Regions from separate parts of the Clostridium sp. Marseille-Q5894 genome, predicted to be linked through region 1. Evidence: a T-box and tRNA genes for the amino acid it is inferred to sense, from the RefSeq annotation. Region 1 holds a T-box; the other holds one or more tRNA genes.
The links. The T-box of region 1 lies ahead of ileS (isoleucine--tRNA ligase). A T-box ahead of a tRNA ligase gene usually reads a tRNA of that ligase, here a tRNA-Ile.
Positions count from the first base shown of each region.

Region 1 (9,173 bases):
AATGGTTTTAGAAATGCTGTCTTTAAAGCGATAAAAGAATCGAATTAGTATCCTATTTATTTAGGATACTTTTTCTTTTACTGACATATTTTTAAACTTAGAAGCGCTATGATATCTAAGGGGTGAAGAGATGGAGGTATATATAGAGTTTACTTATATAAGTAATTTTTTGATTGTTTTAGCAGCATTAGAAATGATGGGAATATTACTTAGTAAAGAGATGACTTATTTAGAGGTGTTGAAACAAAGTTTTTTATTGAGTTTAGTTGTTTTATTATTATATGTTGATAAATATAATTGGCTTATTTTGGTTGTTTGGTTAGTAATTTTTTATTGTTTGTTTCATAAACAGATGTTTTTATATTATCCCAGCTTTATTTTTATTTATTTTTCAATTTTATTTTTTGCTAGTTCTCTTATCCCTGAAGCATTTATTTATAATGGCATTTTGATCACACCATTAAAATCAAGTGGAATGATGTTATTTATAATTAGCTTATTAGTTGTTTTGATGCAGGTGATGTTTATTATTTATTTGCGTCGAAAAGTAAGAATTAATAGTTATTTATATCCAATTGAGTTAAGTTATCAAGGCCAGAAATATTTATTTGATGGTTTTTTGGATAGTGGAAATGAAGTTTATTATGAAGGTTTTCCACTGATTTTGATAAAAACGGGGATAATAGAACAGTATGAGATGATTGATATTTTAGAACTGAATGATTTAAGAAGTGATTTGATTGAAATAATTAAAGTTGAACAGTTAGTCATCAATAATCAAGTCTTAGAAGATGTTTATGCAGGAATTATTACTGGGATTCATTATGATTGTTTATTAAATAAGGCATTAATGGGAGGAGTTTTGTAGTGATAAAATTTATTTTAAAATTATTAAATAAAACTAAGTATCTTTATTATATCGGAAGACATGATATTTTACCGCCACCGCTTAAAAACGGAGAAGAGAAAGAAGCTTTGGATAGATTGTCTAAAGGTGATAGTGAAGCTCGTGATTTGTTGATTGAACATAATTTGCGTTTAGTAGTTTATGTTGCTAAAAGATATGATACTAGTCAAAATGGTGGAATCGAAGATTTGATCAGTATTGGTACGATTGGTTTGGTGAAAGCAATCAATACTTTTAAAGCTGATAAAAATATTAAATTAGCGACTTATGCATCGCGTTGTATTGAAAATGAAATTTTGATGTTTTTAAGAAAGAATAATAAGTTAAGACATGAAATATCTTTAGATGAACCGTTAAATATTGACTATGATGGTAATGAACTGCTGTTATCAGATATTATTGGTACTGATAGTGATATTGTTAAAAATGAATTGGAACAAAGCGATCAAAAAACGATGTTCTACGAAGCTTTTAAAGATTTATCAAAACGTGAAAAAGAGATTTTGATGTTTAGATATGGATTGATGAATTATGATGAACTGACACAAAAAGATGTGGCTAAAATGATGGGAATTTCACAATCATATATATCAAGATTGGAAAAGAAAATTATAAAAAAATTAAGAAATAAATTGAATTATAATGAAATAAAATAAGTATAAATTTGTCATATTTGCTAAAAATAAGGGTGAAAGAAGGCAAATATGAACAATTATCAAGTTATTATAAATGGTTATCATGAACCAAAAAAGAAACTTACAACTGAAGAAACATATATATTAATAGATCGTTATCAGGCGACTAAAGATCCTAAAATTAAAGAGAGATTAGTTAATGATAATACCAAGTTGGTCATTTCTATGACAAAACGTTTCTATGGTAGAAATGATAGTAGCGATGACTTGTTCCAAGTTGGGATGATTGGCTTAATTAAAGCTATTGAAAACTTTGATACTAGTTATGGTTTAAAGTTTTCAACGTATGCAGTCCCATTGATTATTGGTGAAATGAAGCGTTATTTACGTGATAATCACCAAATTAAAATATCACGATCAATTCGGGACCTGGCTTATAAAATACTAAAAGTAAAAGATCAGTATTTGGTTAAATTAAAACGTGAACCGACAATTAAAGAATTGTCTGATGAATTGGAAGTTGAACAAAATGCCGTCATTGAAGCTCTATTATCAACTAATAGTGTAGCTTCATTACAAGAAGAAGTGAAAAATGATGATGGTAATAATTTAAAGATGATTGATTCTCTAAGTGATGATAAAACGGTTGTATCAAGAACTAATGAAAAGATTGATTTGTATGATGCGTTGAAATTACTTGATCAAAAAGAACATCAGGTAATAAAACAGCGATATTTTGAAGGGCTGTCACAAAGCGAAATAGCTAAAGAATTATTTATTTCACAAGCACAAGTATCAAGAATTGAAAAAAAGGCGTTAAACAATCTACATAATTACCTAAAATAAGCATATATTTTAATGGTGATTTGATGAGATTTGTAAAACTGCAATCTAAAGATGTAGTCAATGTAGTTGATGGCTGTAAAGTTGGTTTTATTAGTGATATTGAAATTGACTGGTGTACCAGAAGTATCCAGGCAATAGTTGTAGAAAAATACAGTTTTTTTAAATTGTTTTGTTTTTTTAAAGAAGCGCCATGTATTGTTATTCCTTTTGATTGTGTTGTAAGTATTGGTGGTGATGTTATTTTAGTTTCGCTTGAACCATAAATGTTTGAAGGCAATGTAATTTTATTTAAAATTATGTTGTCTTTTTGGATTTTGTGTTTAAAGATAATGTGAATTTAAGTTTTTTTAGAATAGAGGCGTTAATTATGCTTTTATGATACGTTTTTTTGTGCTATAATGGGCTGGTAATGAAATAAGGAGGATCACTTCATGGGATACGGACAAAAAGTAAAAAAATGGTTCTTTGATGAAGACGGTGATGAAGTTGAAGAATATGATGAAGTAGAAATCGATACTGAGCCTAAAACCAGTTTGTTTGAACAAGCTAAATTTTCAAAAACTAGTGATGCCATTAAAGCATTAAATGCTAATAAAGATAGTCAATTAATTTTATTTGAACCTAGAGCTTTTGCGGAAACACAAGATATTGCTAATTATTTGAAACAGAAAAAAGCTGCGGTAATAAATCTACATCGTTTACAAAAAGAGCAGTCTAAACGTGTTGTAGATTTCTTAAGCGGGGTAATCTTTGCAATTGAAGGAGATATTCAACGGATCGGGCCTAGAATATTCTTATGTACACCTAAAAATATTGGTGTTTCTGGAACAATTGATTTAGATGAAGAGGACTCAGAAGAATTATAAGTATTAGTTTAACTAATACTTTTTAATTATGCTTGAACATTTCAAAGGTGAAGAAGTTTTTGTTAAAAAGATTCTAGAATTTAAAGATCAAGCTTTAAATCGACAGAGAATTGTTTTAACAAAGTTTTTAAACCCGTATCATCAGTCAATTGTTTATAGTATTATTGGTAAATCAGATGATCTAATCGTCTTAGAAGATGGTGGTTTGATCAATAGTGAGACTAAGAGATTGATCATCGCACCAGCATTTTATCAAATTGAAAAAGCAGATTTTGAAATAGCGCTGGCTAAAATTACATATGCGAAGCCTTTTGGTAAATTAGGTCATCGTGATATTTTAGGAGCTTTAATGTCTTTAGGGATTAAAAGAGAGTTGTTTGGGGATATTTACGAATATAATGATGATTTTTATGTTGCGATGGATTTAAAAATTTATGATTATGTCAAAGATAATCTTACGATGATTAAAAAAAGTAAGGTAAAATTATCTTTATCTGATGAAGAAATTGAGATCGTTCATCAGTATACGAGTAAAACTTTTATTATTTCTTCGTTTCGTCTTGATAAGGTAGTTAGCAGCTTTTATGGTCTGCCGCGCAACAAAGCAGTGAGCTATATTCGATCAGGTTTTGTAAAAGTTAATCACAAAGAAGTTGAAGAAATAAGTTATTTGTGTAATAATAGTGATGTGATATCGCTTCGACGTTATGGTCGTGTTAAGTTTATCGATACTAAAAGAAAAACAAGACAGGATAATTATGTTGTAGAAGGGTATTTTTATAAGTAAGGGAGTGAGACGATGAAAGAAATAAAAAAGCAGTTTAGAGGCTATGACATGCAGACAGTTGATAATTTGATGATCGATTATGAAGATCAAATCAATAAGTTAAAAAGGCAGGTAGCCACTTTAACGAATGAACTTGAACATGCCAAAGAGCAAAACTCTTTATTGCAGCATCGTGTCAACATTACTGAAAAGACAAATGAAGAGATAGCTCGTTTAGCTTTGAAAGAAGCTAGTGCTTTAATTGATAAAGCCAAACGTAATGCCAATATGATTTTGAAAGAATCATTAGATTATGTACGTTCACTTTCAGGTGAAATGAATGATTTTAAAGATCAGGCAATTAAATTCCGTTCATCAGTTCAAAAGATGTCACAGGACATCTTAGATACGATCGATAATTCGGAAGTCTTTAATCTTATCAATGAAGAAGATGAGTAAATACAATGAAGGAGACTGTTTATAATAAGATGTTTATAGAGAGCTGATGGCTGGTGTAAATCAGTAACTATTATTATAATGAATCACTCTGGAGTAGCGCCTTGAACTCAAGTAGAGGTCGCCGTTGATCGCGTTAAGATTTTAAAGTGCGTATTGAAAAATACGAATTAAGGTGGTACCGCGAAATATTCGTCCTTTTTTAAGGGCGTTTTTTAATTTTATGGAGGAGAAAAAATGAATTACAAAGACACATTATTAATGCCAAAAACAGACTTTGAAATGCGTGGGAATCTTCCTAAAAAAGAACCTGGGTATGTAAGTCGCTGGCAAGAAGCAAACATGTATGAAAAGGTTATTAAACAAAATGAAGGTAAAGATGCTTTTGTTTTCCATGATGGGCCACCATATGCTAATGGAAATATGCATATGGGACATATGTTAAACAAAGTCATCAAAGATGTAATCTGTCGTTACAATAACATGGAAGGGCGTTATACACCATATATTCCTGGTTGGGATACTCATGGTTTGCCTATTGAAAATGCTATTCAAAAATTAGGTGTTAATCGTAAAGAAATGTCTACAGCTGCATTTAGAAAAAAATGCGATGAGTATGCTCATGAACAGGTTAATAAACAAAAAGAACAATTGATCAGAATGGGAACATTTGCTGATTATAAACATCCATATTTAACTTTAACACCAGAGTTTGAAGCTAATCAAATTGATGTATTTGCTAAAATGGCAATGGATGGTTTGATTTTTAAAGGGTTGAAGCCGGTATACTGGTCACCATCAAGTGAATCAGCATTAGCTGAAGCTGAAATTGAATACCATGATATCAAAAGCCCAACTATCTTCGTAAAATTCCAAGTTAAAGATGGTAAAGGAATTTTAGACAATGATACATATTTTGTTATTTGGACAACTACTCCTTGGACAATTCCTGCCAATCTTGCAATCTGTTTAAATGAAGTGTATAACTATGCTTTAGTTGAAACAAATAAGGGTAAATTGATCGTTCTAGAGGAATTGGTTGATTCTTTGATGGAAAAATTTGAAATTACAGAATATCAAGTAATTGATCATTTTAAAGGAAAAGAATTAGAAATGATCACTTGTAAACATCCTTTATATGATCGTGAATCTTTAGTTATTTTAGGTGATCATGTTACTGCTGAAGCTGGTACTGGATGTGTTCATACAGCACCAGGATTTGGGGCTGATGACTTCTTTGTTGGTCAAAAATATGGATTGCCAGCTTATTGTAATGTTGATGAACATGGCTGCATGATGGCTGATTGTGGTGAGTGGTTAGAAGGTCAATATGTTGATGATGCTAATAAAACAGTAACTTTAAAACTTGATGAATTAGGAGTTTTATTAAAACTTGAATTTATTACTCACAGTTATCCTCATGACTGGCGTACTAAAAAACCAATTATCTTTAGAGCAACTGATCAATGGTTCTGCTCATTAGATAAAATTAGAGATAAATTATTAAATGAAATCGATAAAGTTAACTGGCTAAATGAATGGGGTCATATTCGTATTTATAATATGATCAAAGAACGTGGTGACTGGTGTATTTCTCGTCAAAGATCTTGGGGAGTACCAATTCCAATTATTTATTGTGAAGATGGTACACCAATCATGGAAGAAAAAGTATTTAAACATATTTCTGATTTATTTAGAAAATATGGTTCAAATGTTTGGTTTGAACGTGATGAAAAAGATTTATTACCAGAAGGATATACGAATGAACATTCACCAAATGGTATCTTTAAAAAAGAAAAAGATATTATGGACGTTTGGTTTGATTCTGGATCAAGTCATACCGGATGTATGTTAGAAAGAGGATACCCATATCCTGTAGATCTATATTTTGAAGGAAGTGACCAATATCGTGGCTGGTTCAATTCATCATTGATCGTTGGTACTGCAGCTCATGGCTGTGCACCATATAAAACAGTTTTATCACATGGATTTGTTTTAGATGGTAAAGGAAATAAAATGTCTAAGTCTTTAGGTAATACAGTTGATCCAATTAAATTGGTTAATCAGTATGGTGCGGATATCGTAAGATTATGGGCAACATCAGTAGCTTATCAGCAGGATGTACGTATTAGTGATGAAATCATGAAACAGATTTCTGAAAACTATCGTAAGATCAGAAATACTATGCGTTTTGTGCTTGGAAACTTAAATGATTTTAAACAGGCTGATTTAGTTCCGGTTGAAAAATTAACTGATGTTGATAAATATATGTTAGTAGAATTGAATAATTTAATTGATGGATATCATCAAGCTTATGATAATTATGATTTTGCTGATGCTAACCAACAGATCTTAAATTACTTTACTAATTTATTAAGTTCTTTCTATATGGATTTTACCAAAGATATTCTTTATATTGAAAAAGCAGATAGTTTACGTAGAAGACAAGTACAAACAGTTTTATATTATCATGCTAAAACTATGATGAAATTGATTTCACCAGTGTTAGTATTTACTGCTGAAGAATTACATGATCATTTCCATTGTGATGATCAAAAAGCTGAATCTGTTTTCTTAGAACCAAATGTAGAAAAAGTAGTAATTGAAAATAGTAATGAATTGAAAGAATATTTTGATCGTTTCTTATTATTACGTAAAGATGTTTTAAAAGCGTTAGAAGGATTACGTAATGAAAAAGTAATTAAATCAAATATGGAAGCTAAAGTAACTATTTCATTAAAAGATGAATTTAAAGATATGGCTTCAATGTTAAATGATTTAAAACAGTTATTTATTGTTGCTAAAGTTGAATTAGTAGATGATTCATCTTTAGAAGAATATGACAGTGCTTATATTAAGGTAGAAAAATTCGATGGACATCAATGTCCACGCTGTTGGAATCATTTTGAAGAAGATGAAATGGAAGGCGAATTATGTCATCGTTGTCATGATGTAATTAATGGTTAAAATTATTATAAATAAAAAGGCAATGATTCAATGCGGTTCTTACTCGCTTATGGGTAAATGAACTTATTAGACAGCACAAGAAATTGTGCTGTTTTTCTTTAGTTTATATTTCTTATTTTTGGGCATTTTGATACAATATATGTATGGATGGTGATACATATGAAATATAATGAAATCAGTTTGAATGAAAAAATCTTTGGTAATGACTTCATTGTCTATGACTGGAAAGAATCAGATAATAAAATCATAATATATGTGAAAGCGACTTCTCATGATGATGTATGTCCTGTATGTGGTTCTCCTACAAGTTCTTTACATAATACCTATCATAGAATGATTCAGGCTTATCCTGTTAGAAATAAAACAACTTTTATTGATGTGATTGCTTATAAATATGACTGTACTAATGACAAATGCAATAGAAAGGTTATTATGCAGAATCTTCCTTTTGTTTCTCCCTCTCAAAGAAGAACATATGAGCTTAACTGTCTTATCCTTGCAGTTTCTCTCTTTTTAAGCAATGAAGGTGCCAGTAAAGTACTGAAACTTCTTGGGGTCAATGTAAGCAATGACTCTATCAAACGCCTGACTGATAAGATCATTATTGAAGATGACCCTGATGTCGAGTCTATTGGAATAGATGATGTGGCGATGAGAAAAGGAAAGGCTTATGCAACTGCCATATATGATATGGAAGATCATCATCTTATTGCGCTTTTAGATGGAAGAGATAAGGAAACAGTTGTTGAATGGCTAAAAAATCATCAAAAAATAAAGATTGCCACACGTGACAGAGCAAGTGCATACGCTTCTGCAATCAGTGAAGTTTTACCTGAATGTATCCAGATTGCAGACAGATTTCATCTTCTTCAAAATTTAATTGACAGAATAAAAGATATTTTTAAAACGGAAATACCGGAAACAGTATTCATAAAAGATGGAAAGGTACTGGAAGAGGAACCTCAAAAGGTTCCGGCATTAAAAATCGATCCAAATTCAAAGGAACTAGAAAAAATATATGATTCGTTTTACAGCACGATCAAGGAGGCAGATACTGATCAGCTAGATAAGTTTATTGATAATTATAGAGAATCAGTATTAAAAGGATTTATAGAAGGTATAGAAAAAGATATTGCCCCGATCAAGAACGCAATATCTTATCCATATAGTTCGGGATTTGTTGAAGGAAACAACAACAAATTCAAACTCATCAAACGTATTTTATATGGAAGAAGTAAAATAGTCAATCTTTTTAGGAAATGTTACATACCATTTTTAATGAATAATAAAGATTTTAAGCTAATTGATATTTTAGAACACAAAAACAGCACAATTTCTTGTGCTGTCTAATAAGTTCATTTACCCATAAGCGAGTAAGAACCTTCAATGCTAATCATTGTCTTTTTGACTTAAAATAAAAAATCGATAAAATAGTTTTTATCAATTCTTTTTATTTAAAATTATTTCTCCCTGATTTCTTTATTTAAGATGTCTACAAAATCTATAAGTTCTTGTTTACCTAATTCAGTAATACTATAAGTAGTTTGTGGACGTCTATTAACGAATTCTTTTTTCACGGTTATGTAACCAGCTTGTTCAAGTTTGCTAGTGTGATTAGTCATTGCTCCATCAGCACATTTACAAACTTTTTTTAATTGATTGTAAGTTAAGCTGGAAGTAGAAAGACTAGCTAAAATTTGAATTCTAATAGTTGAATCGAATACCTTAGA
Region 1 is NZ_CAMPPT010000001.1:375,148-384,320, forward strand. It holds gene proC (pyrroline-5-carboxylate reductase) at 1-48, shown strand, start outside; gene OC535_RS01755 (sigma-E processing peptidase SpoIIGA) at 131-868, shown strand; gene sigE (RNA polymerase sporulation sigma factor SigE) at 871-1,563, shown strand; gene OC535_RS01765 (SigB/SigF/SigG family RNA polymerase sigma factor) at 1,612-2,388, shown strand; gene OC535_RS01770 (YlmC/YmxH family sporulation protein) at 2,412-2,651, shown strand; gene OC535_RS01775 (cell division protein SepF) at 2,820-3,254, shown strand; gene OC535_RS01780 (YlmH family RNA-binding protein) at 3,283-4,041, shown strand; gene OC535_RS01785 (DivIVA domain-containing protein) at 4,054-4,479, shown strand; T-box leader at 4,476-4,679, shown strand; gene ileS (isoleucine--tRNA ligase) at 4,714-7,443, shown strand; gene OC535_RS01795 (ISL3 family transposase) at 7,603-8,793, shown strand; gene OC535_RS01800 (transcriptional regulator) at 8,904-9,173, opposite strand, start outside.

Region 2 (9,173 bases), 120 kb from region 1:
ATGATATGGGATTAGGTAAAACGCTTCAAATGATCACTGTTTTAGAAAACACTAGAACAAATGATAAAGTTAGTATTGTCATTACTCCTGCCACATTAATTCTAAATTGGCAAGATGAAATCAAAAAATTTTCTAATGATCTAAAAGTTTTATGCATTACTGGAACTTTACCTATACGTAAAAAATTAATCGAACAAATCAATGATTACGATGTTATAATTACTTCTTACGATTATTTAAGAAGAGATTATAATTTATATAAAGATCATTACTTTGAATATATTATTCTAGATGAAGCACAATACATTAAAAATCAAGCAACAAAAAACGCTAAAGCCGTTAAAGAACTAAACGGTATACATCGTTTTGCACTAACTGGTACACCAATTGAAAATTCTTTGGCTGAACTATGGTCAATATTTGATTTCTTAATGCCCAACTATTTATTTAGTTATAATTATTTTAAAGAACATTTTGAACGACCAATTATTCAAAATGAAGACAAAGAAATCCAACTGCGTTTAAAAAAGATGGTTGAACCATTTATTCTCAGAAGAACTAAACAAGATGTATTAGATGAATTACCAGACAAAATTGAAAACAATATCAAAATCGCTTTTTCTAAAGAAGAAGAAAACTTATATATCGCTAATCTAAGTCAAATAAACAGCAAATTAAAAACCGCCTTAGATATTGAACACGTTGATAAAATTCAAATTTTATCAATGATGACACGATTACGACAATTATGTTGTGAACCTAGAATATTGTATAAAGAAATCCAAGAACCTAGTTCTAAAATGAAAGCATGCCTGGATATCATCAAAAAAGCTAAAGAGAATAATCAAAAAGTTCTATTATTTTCTTCTTTTACAACTTCATTAGATTTAATTGAAAAAGAACTTCGTAACGAAGATATTTCTTATTATGTTTTAACAGGAGCAACAAATAAGATCAAACGACATCAATTAGTTAACGCCTTCCAAAACGATAACACTAATGTATTTTTGATTTCTTTAAAAGCCGGCGGTACAGGTCTAAATCTTACCGCAGCCTCTATCGTTATCCACTATGACCCATGGTGGAACATGTCGGCTCAAAATCAGGCGACTGATCGCGCTTATCGCATTGGTCAAACAAATAATGTTCAAGTATATAAATTAATTATGAAAAATAGTATTGAAGAAAAAATTCAAAAACTTCAAGAACAAAAACAAGATTTATCTAATATCTTTATCGAAAACAATAACGGCAGTATCACTAAAATGTCTACAAATGATATTATTGCGTTATTTTCAACTGATTAACACAAAAGAAGCAACATTATATGCTGCTTCTTTTTTATATTCAATTAAAACTGTTTCAATTTCAAATCTCCGCTCTTTATCAAAGCACATTTCTTTAACATTTTATAACTAGTCCAAGAAATAAAAGCTGGTGCAATTATATCAATAACAATAACCGGAATCCAATAACTACTTCCCATTACATTAATCGCTTCTAATATTCCAACTAACCCAGCCATTCCCATTCCAGAACCAACTGGTGTGCATGAGATATTTAATACACAAGTCGATATCGGAGCAATAATGATACTAGCAATAATTGGTGGAATCCAAATAATTGGTTTTTGAACAATATTTTTAAACTGCAGCATACTCGTTCCAATCGCAATTGCAATCACTTCTCCAATATCATTATCCTCTATTGACATCATCGCAAAACCAATCATTTGAGCACAACATCCTGCCAAAGCAGCACCAGCCGCCAAACCATTTAATCCCAGCATCACCCCAATTGCCGCACTAGAAATCGGTGCCGTTAAAGCCATTCCCATCAAAACTGCAACTACAATTGACATTAAAATTGGCTGCATATTTACACCTTGGTTAATCAAATCACCAATTCCTAAAATCAATTTCGTTAAATATGGTCCAACAATAATTGTAATTATCCCGGCTACAATAATCGCAGTAAAAGGTACCAGTAAAATATCTATCGGTGTTTTTCCTTGAACAAAACGAGTTATTTCGATTGCACCAATTACCGCAACATACGCCGCTATAGGATTACCTGTCGTCGCTGCACTGCCATTAAAAGTTCCTGCACCAATACTTCCTGCAATAATAGCCGCAATCAGATTTAATCCTTTAGCGTCCACCGCACAACCAATTCCTACACCAATTGCCGGTCCCATCAGATACGTTGCTGTTTGCCCCCATGCAGTTAGCTCATTAATTTGCGTAAAGCTTCCTAACTGTTTTAAAATCGTTCCAATTATCAAACTGCAAAAAAAGCCATATGCCATTCCATTAAGCGTTTTAATAAAATAATTTTCTTTTTTCATTCTACTCTCCTACTACTACAATATTTTTGACCCAACGCTCTTTTTTCAAAAAATATATCGCAATTATTAATTTAATAAAATCTAAACTTTCCACGATCATATACAAAGTAACTAATGGTAGCTCCGTAAACATTGATAACAACGTTGAAACCAATACATTTACCAGCCATAAAAAACCACTATCCATGATCATTGTGCTTAAAGCATCACCACCAGCCCTCAATATAAAGAAGATACACACATTAAAAGCATATACATTAATTATTATCGACTTTATTCTAAGCAAGGCTACGATCGTTTCCTTTATCGAAACATCTACATTATATAAATTCGGTACAAAAGGTGCTGCCAAAAAACAGCAGGTTCCAACTACCAAAGAAACCATTAGTGAAAAACACAATAATTTTCTAGCATTATCCTTAGCTTCATCGAGTTGATCAGCACCTAATTTATTTCCAATCATAATCGACACAGCTGAAGATAATCCCCCAAAAGCAATAAACATAATATTAGAAACTGTATCTACGACAGATATAGAAGCAACTAAATATTCATCACATCTAATATATGATTTAAAAACCATTGCTTGTCCAACAGAAAATAAAATTTCATTTAAAGTCAACGGAATAGCTTTATGAACAATATTAACAAGCAAATCCGTATTAATATGCAATAATCCATTTAAATCAAATTTAAAGAAATGTCGTTTCTTTATCAACACCATTAAATAAATGGTCATTTCTACTAATCTTGCAATCAATGTTGCAATAGCTGCCCCTTGAATTCCCATTTTAGGCAATCCAAAATGCCCAAAAATCAAACAATAATTTAATAATGTATTTGTAAGTACCGCAACAGTCCCTACTTTTAATTGAATTTTATTGATTCCAACTGCTCTTAACGCCATCATACAAGTAAAAGAGATTCCAAAAGGAACATACGTAAATTTTGCAATCTTAAGATAAGCAACGGCTTCTTCAACAATTACTGGTGTTTGTGAAAAAAGCTGGATCGCAAACTTAGGAACTACAAATAATAATAAAGAAAAAAATATAGCCGCCCCAAGCGAAAAAACCATATTTATATTAAAAACTTCCTGACATTTATTCTTTTTCTTTGCACCATAAAATTGAGCAATATAAATTCCTGCAGCACCACATAACCCAAATAAAATCGAATTCATAATCAAAAAGAAACGATTCGCTACCGTTACAGAAGTTAACGCAATATTACCAACACTACCAATCATAACATTATCAATCAAATTAACAAAAGTAGTAATAAACTGCTGTCCCATTATCGGAAGTGCAATCGTCGTTACTTCTTTATAAAATTGTTTTGTCCCAAAATATTTTTTCAACACTAATCATCACCTCGCTTCTTTTTTATTATTTGTGGGAACGCTCTAATCAAACGCCGATGACGATATTTAAACAATTTCTCCTTTTTCAATAATGTTTTTAATAACAATTGTTGTTTTCGCCATTCAAGACCTTTTTTCTCTAATTTTTCTAAAGTTTTAGCATGTCCTCTTTCTAATTCAGCAATAATTTTTTCTTCCCGCTCTTCTAAAATCTGTTTTACAAGATCCAGCTTCTTCTCTATATCTAAAGCAATGTGCGTAGATATGATCGTATCAAAGATAAAGCCGATCGTTAAAATACCGCTAATAATAAATAATATATTTTCATTAACTTTTAACAACTCTTTAGTAAAAAAAGGCTGAATATAATTTATCGCCACAACACTAAATAAACCAAAACAAAGAAATCCCTCTAAACAAACTCGTCCATTTATATTAAATGCCTTTTGACTATAATCCCACCAGCGTCGATGAAATAACTTTTCCATAACAAATGAAGTAAGATATTCCAGTAAACAAGCAACGACACCACTACTTAAAAATAAAACATGAATTGGGTAACTAATTTGATGTATATCAAACAAAATAATTACTAACATTGCTCCAAAACCATAAATCGGTATCCATGGGCCATTTAAAAAACCTCTATTATAAGGCACTTCTTTTCTTGCCAGTGGCAAAATAATAGATTCCCAAACCCAACCCATAAAGCTATATATATAAAAAGATACAATCAAAATTATTACATGATTCATCATATTTTTCTCCTTAAAATAATTAAAAAGCCTGCCTAAGCAGACTAAATATTCAAATTGGTGGAGCCTAGCGGGATCGAACCGCTGACCCCCTGCGTGCAAGGCAGGTGCTCTCCCAGCTGAGCTAAGGCCCCAATTAACTATAAATATATATGGTGGGCCTGAATGGATTTGAACCATCGACCTCACCCTTATCAGGGGTGCGCTCTAACCAACTGAGCTACAGGCCCATATATTATTGCAATTAATTAATGGTGGGCCTGAATGGATTTGAACCATCGACCTCACCCTTATCAGGGGTGCGCTCTAACCAACTGAGCTACAGGCCCATCAATCGACTGCCAAGATATAATAACACACATATTTTTAATCGTCAATAGTTTAATTATATTTTTTGACAAAAATATAAACTGTGTATTGTAAAATGAAACTGGAATTAAGGTAATGTAATGATTGGCTAGCCAATCATTACATTTCGCCGCCAACTCCCTCTAGTCTCAATTTTTAATTTTTTACATGAAAAATGTTCATAGAAGTCGTATTATTTTAGTCGACCAAAACCTAATAAAGGAGACTCTCTATGAACACTTATACTATATCACAAAAATCTAAAAATAAACACCTTCAGTTTTTTCATTATGAATTTATTGTTAATGAACTTATTCGTTTTAACGCTCTGCATTCTGGTCATAAGCGTAATATCGGTAAAACTCAATTCATTCATTATTTGGCTGTTTCTGTTGGTACTTCTGTCTCTAATGTCTATTCTATCATTAAGGATGCCACTATCACTGTTAGAGATACCTATCTTAATGAACGTACTGAACTTTCTGCTTTGGCTGCCTTTGAAAAAAGATCTAAGATCCATAAGACCCCTAACAATTCTAAACTTCATAAGGCTCATGATTTTATCACTCTCGTTGAAAATGAAATGAAATCAAATAGACTTTCCTCTGTTGATGAGACTATCAATTATCTTCGCCTTCATGAAAAAGATAAAATTAAAAATATGGTAACTGTTTCTACTAAGACTTTCTATAATTACATACACGAAGGAAAAGTTTCGATAAAACCAATTGATCTGCCTAGAATGCTAAGAAGAAAGACGAAAAAGAACTGGAAAACTTATATCCCTAAAAGACAGAAGGGAACTTCTATCATGGAAAGACCTGAAAGCGTTGATACAAGAGAGGAATTTGGTCACTGGGAAGGTGATCTTGTCACTGGTCCAAGAGATGGACAAAATGGTGCCTATTTGACCCTGATTGAAAGAAAAACAAGATTCTATTATATGATTCCTATTACATCAAAATCTTCTAAAAAAGTTTATATGCAGATCAATAAGCTTCATAAATTTTATAGTGACGATTTTAAGAAAATATTCAGATCCATTACATTCGATAATGGAAATGAATTTGCCAGATGGAAGGATATGGAAAAGAAACCAGGATCAAAAGAACAGCGTACAAAGATTTATTTTGGGAGACCATATCATTCATGTGATAGGGCATCAAATGAAAACTGCAATGGACTTATAAGATATTTTATAAAGAAAGGAACTGATATTAATACAATAGATAAAGAAAAAACATTAGATATTAATCAAAAAATCAATCAAAAGAAAAGGAAGATACTTGGTTATCTTCCTGCAGAACAGCTATTTGTCAAAGAAACTGGCGGGAGTGTAAAATAAAGTGTGTAAGTAAGTAATATGTGTTATATTACTGCTACACACTTTTCTTATTATCAAAATTAAAAATATGGAGGTTAATGAAATATGGCAAGAATAAAAAGAGATCCAAAAACAGTAGCTTTGGCTCAACAAATTATTGATACTTATAATCCACAATCAGCACAGGATATGGATGAAGCTTTAAAAGATATTTTTGGACCATTATTTGAATCAATGCTTCAGGGAGAAATGAACAACCATCTTGGTTATGCATCTAACAGTAAAGAAGAAAAAAAGACATTAAACAGAAGAAATGGTTATTCTCCTAAAAAAATAAAAACATCAAGAGGAGAATTAGATATTAATATACCTAGAGACAGGGAGGCATCTTTTGAACCGCAAATTATTCCTAAGAGAACGAGAGATGTTTCGGACATTGAAAATAAAGTCATCTCAATGTATGCAAAAGGAATGTCTCAAAGAGATATATCAACCACAATTGAAGATATCTATGGATTTTCGGTTTCTCATGAAATGATTTCCGATATAACCGATGCTATCATTCCTGAACTGGAAAACTGGCAAAACCGACCACTATCTCAATGTTATGCATTCTTGTTTGTTGACTGTTTATATGTGACAGTAAGAAATGATTATGAGGTAAAGGAATATGCTGTATATGCTGTTTTAGGCTATGACATCAATGGAAACAAGGAAATACTGGGGTTATGGTTAAACGAGACAGAAAGCAAGCATAAATGGATGCAGATTTTTGATGAAATCAAAGCGAGAGGTGTGGAAGATGTTTTCTTTATATCTATGGATGGTGTTAGTGGACTTGAAGATGGTGCGAAAGCAATATTTCCCAATGTTGTGGTACAAAGATGTATTGTCCACCTTATAAGGAATTCTATTAAATATGTCCCAAGCAAGGATTATAAGCGATTTACACAATCATTGAAAAAAGTTTATGGAGCTCCTAGTTTAAAGGCGGCCAAAAACGCATTTGAAACATTCAAGAATGAGTGGAAACAATATCCGGGAGCAGTTGATGTATGGGAAAGGAACATTCATCATGTAGAACAGCTGTTTGATTATGGATCAGCCATCAGAAAAGTTATGTATACAACCAATGCAATTGAAAGTGTCAATTCAAGTTTTAGAAAGGTCATAAAAAAAGGAGCATTTCCAAATGAGACAGCGGTATTAAAAGTGTTATATTTAAGAGTTCTTGAATTATCGAAAAAATGGTCAGGTGGGCGTGTATCAAATTGGGCAATGGTTATGAATCAATTAATGATGGATGATAGATTTTCAACAAGAATCCAAAAATATTTAGAAAAATAAAATGACCTATATATACTCGATATAAGTCATTTCTATAGTTCTTTGACAATTTAATAAAATTACTTACACAAATTTCTTGACATTCCCGAACTGGCTAAAATTGGTATAACTAAAAATACGATTTTCTATAAAAATTAGAACTTTTTTATCTTATTTCCACTCTCTGCTTGCAATTCGGGCAAAAATATAAACTCTTTTTACTCCTTTATTATCACAACATAAAGTTTTAATACAATTTTGCATATTTTTTATTTTTTTTCATAATTATATTACAGGAGGTAATAATGGTAAAATTTGCTATATACACTTTTTTAGGTTTTATTATGGAATCTATATATGTATCTATTTTAGAACGTAAGATATATTTTTCAGGGTTATTAAAAGGACCTTTCATTCCTATATACGGTTTTGGAGCACTATTGATTTTAAAGACCGTTCCCTATTATCAAAATAATTTCGACACATTTTTTTATTCTCTAATTTGTTGTACTGCATTAGAATATCTGACACATTATTTCTTATCAAAAGATTCAAATATCCAGATCTGGAACTATTCTAAAATTTCTCATAATTATTCTGGTAGAATTTGTATGTTTTATAGTTTGATGTGGGGAATTCTAGGAATAATTCTTGTCAATTATATCGATCCATTCATTAATAGTATTTTAATTCATCTAAACTATAACTTTCTTAACGTTATAGCCCTTATATATGTACTAATTATTATGTATCAATTCTATAATTATAGATATAATAATCATTAATTTCTTAAAGATACTATATGATGTAGTATCTTTAAGATTATTTTTTTATGCTACAACTGCATATATTTTATCAAACAAAAATAGTTAAGATTCCTTAATGGGTTCTTTCTTACTTTAGGGTAAACATTAAAAAAGAGATTTCTTAAATAATTATTAAATATGATCATTTTTTGAAATCTTTTCTTTTTTAATTACCCATTATCGAGTAAGAACCCCTTAATGATCTCAACTATTTTTATATTATCTAAATCTATATCATTTATAAAAAGTATTAATTTAATATTTTTTCATAATCCTCTTCATTAATTGTATCTTCAGGATACTTTTCCCGATATTTTTCTAGACCATCACAAATTTTTACTGCCAGCTTTTGATGATACTTAGAACTTTGAAGCTGCCCTCGTTCATTAGCATTAGATATAAATCCACATTCAATCAGTACTCCTAATGTTTGGGTTGCTCTCAATACCCTAAAACTGGCACCGGATATTCGCTTAGGACTTCCTGTCACTTCCACCATTGCCGCTTGAATTTCACTTGCTAGACGTTTACCTTTTTCACTATTTTTATAATAAAACACTTGCGATCCCCATGCACTTGAAGTTGGTGCTGAGTTTAAATGAATACTTATCAGATAATCACTCTTATATGAATCAATCTTTTTTACACGTAAATACATATCATCCTGCTTAGAATAATTATAATTACGTTTTGTCATATCTTGATCATCTTCTCGTGTCATATACACTTTAGCACCTCGATTTTCCAATTCTTCTTTTAATGCAAATGATATTTTTAAATTCAATTCTGATTCATATATTTTTCCCACACTAGCACCATTATCAAGACCGCCGTGTCCTGGATCTATTACCACCGATACCCCTTCTAACGTTAGTTCTTTACTAACAGCTACTGGACTACTTAA
Region 2 is NZ_CAMPPT010000001.1:256,419-265,591, reverse strand. It holds gene OC535_RS01190 (DEAD/DEAH box helicase) at 1-1,307, shown strand, start outside; gene OC535_RS01185 (PTS sugar transporter subunit IIC) at 1,352-2,347, opposite strand; gene OC535_RS01180 (MATE family efflux transporter) at 2,349-3,710, opposite strand; gene OC535_RS01175 (putative ABC transporter permease) at 3,710-4,465, opposite strand; tRNA gene OC535_RS01170 (tRNA-Ala) at 4,524-4,599, opposite strand; tRNA gene OC535_RS01165 (tRNA-Ile) at 4,619-4,695, opposite strand; tRNA gene OC535_RS01160 (tRNA-Ile) at 4,718-4,794, opposite strand; gene OC535_RS01155 (IS30 family transposase) at 5,046-6,158, shown strand; gene OC535_RS01150 (IS256 family transposase) at 6,243-7,484, shown strand; gene OC535_RS01145 (putative ABC transporter permease) at 7,769-8,248, shown strand; gene OC535_RS01140 (N-acetylmuramoyl-L-alanine amidase family protein) at 8,520-9,173, opposite strand, start outside.
Region 2: it encodes a tRNA-Ile, which carries the amino acid that the T-box ahead of ileS (isoleucine--tRNA ligase) is inferred to sense. The anticodon was not compared.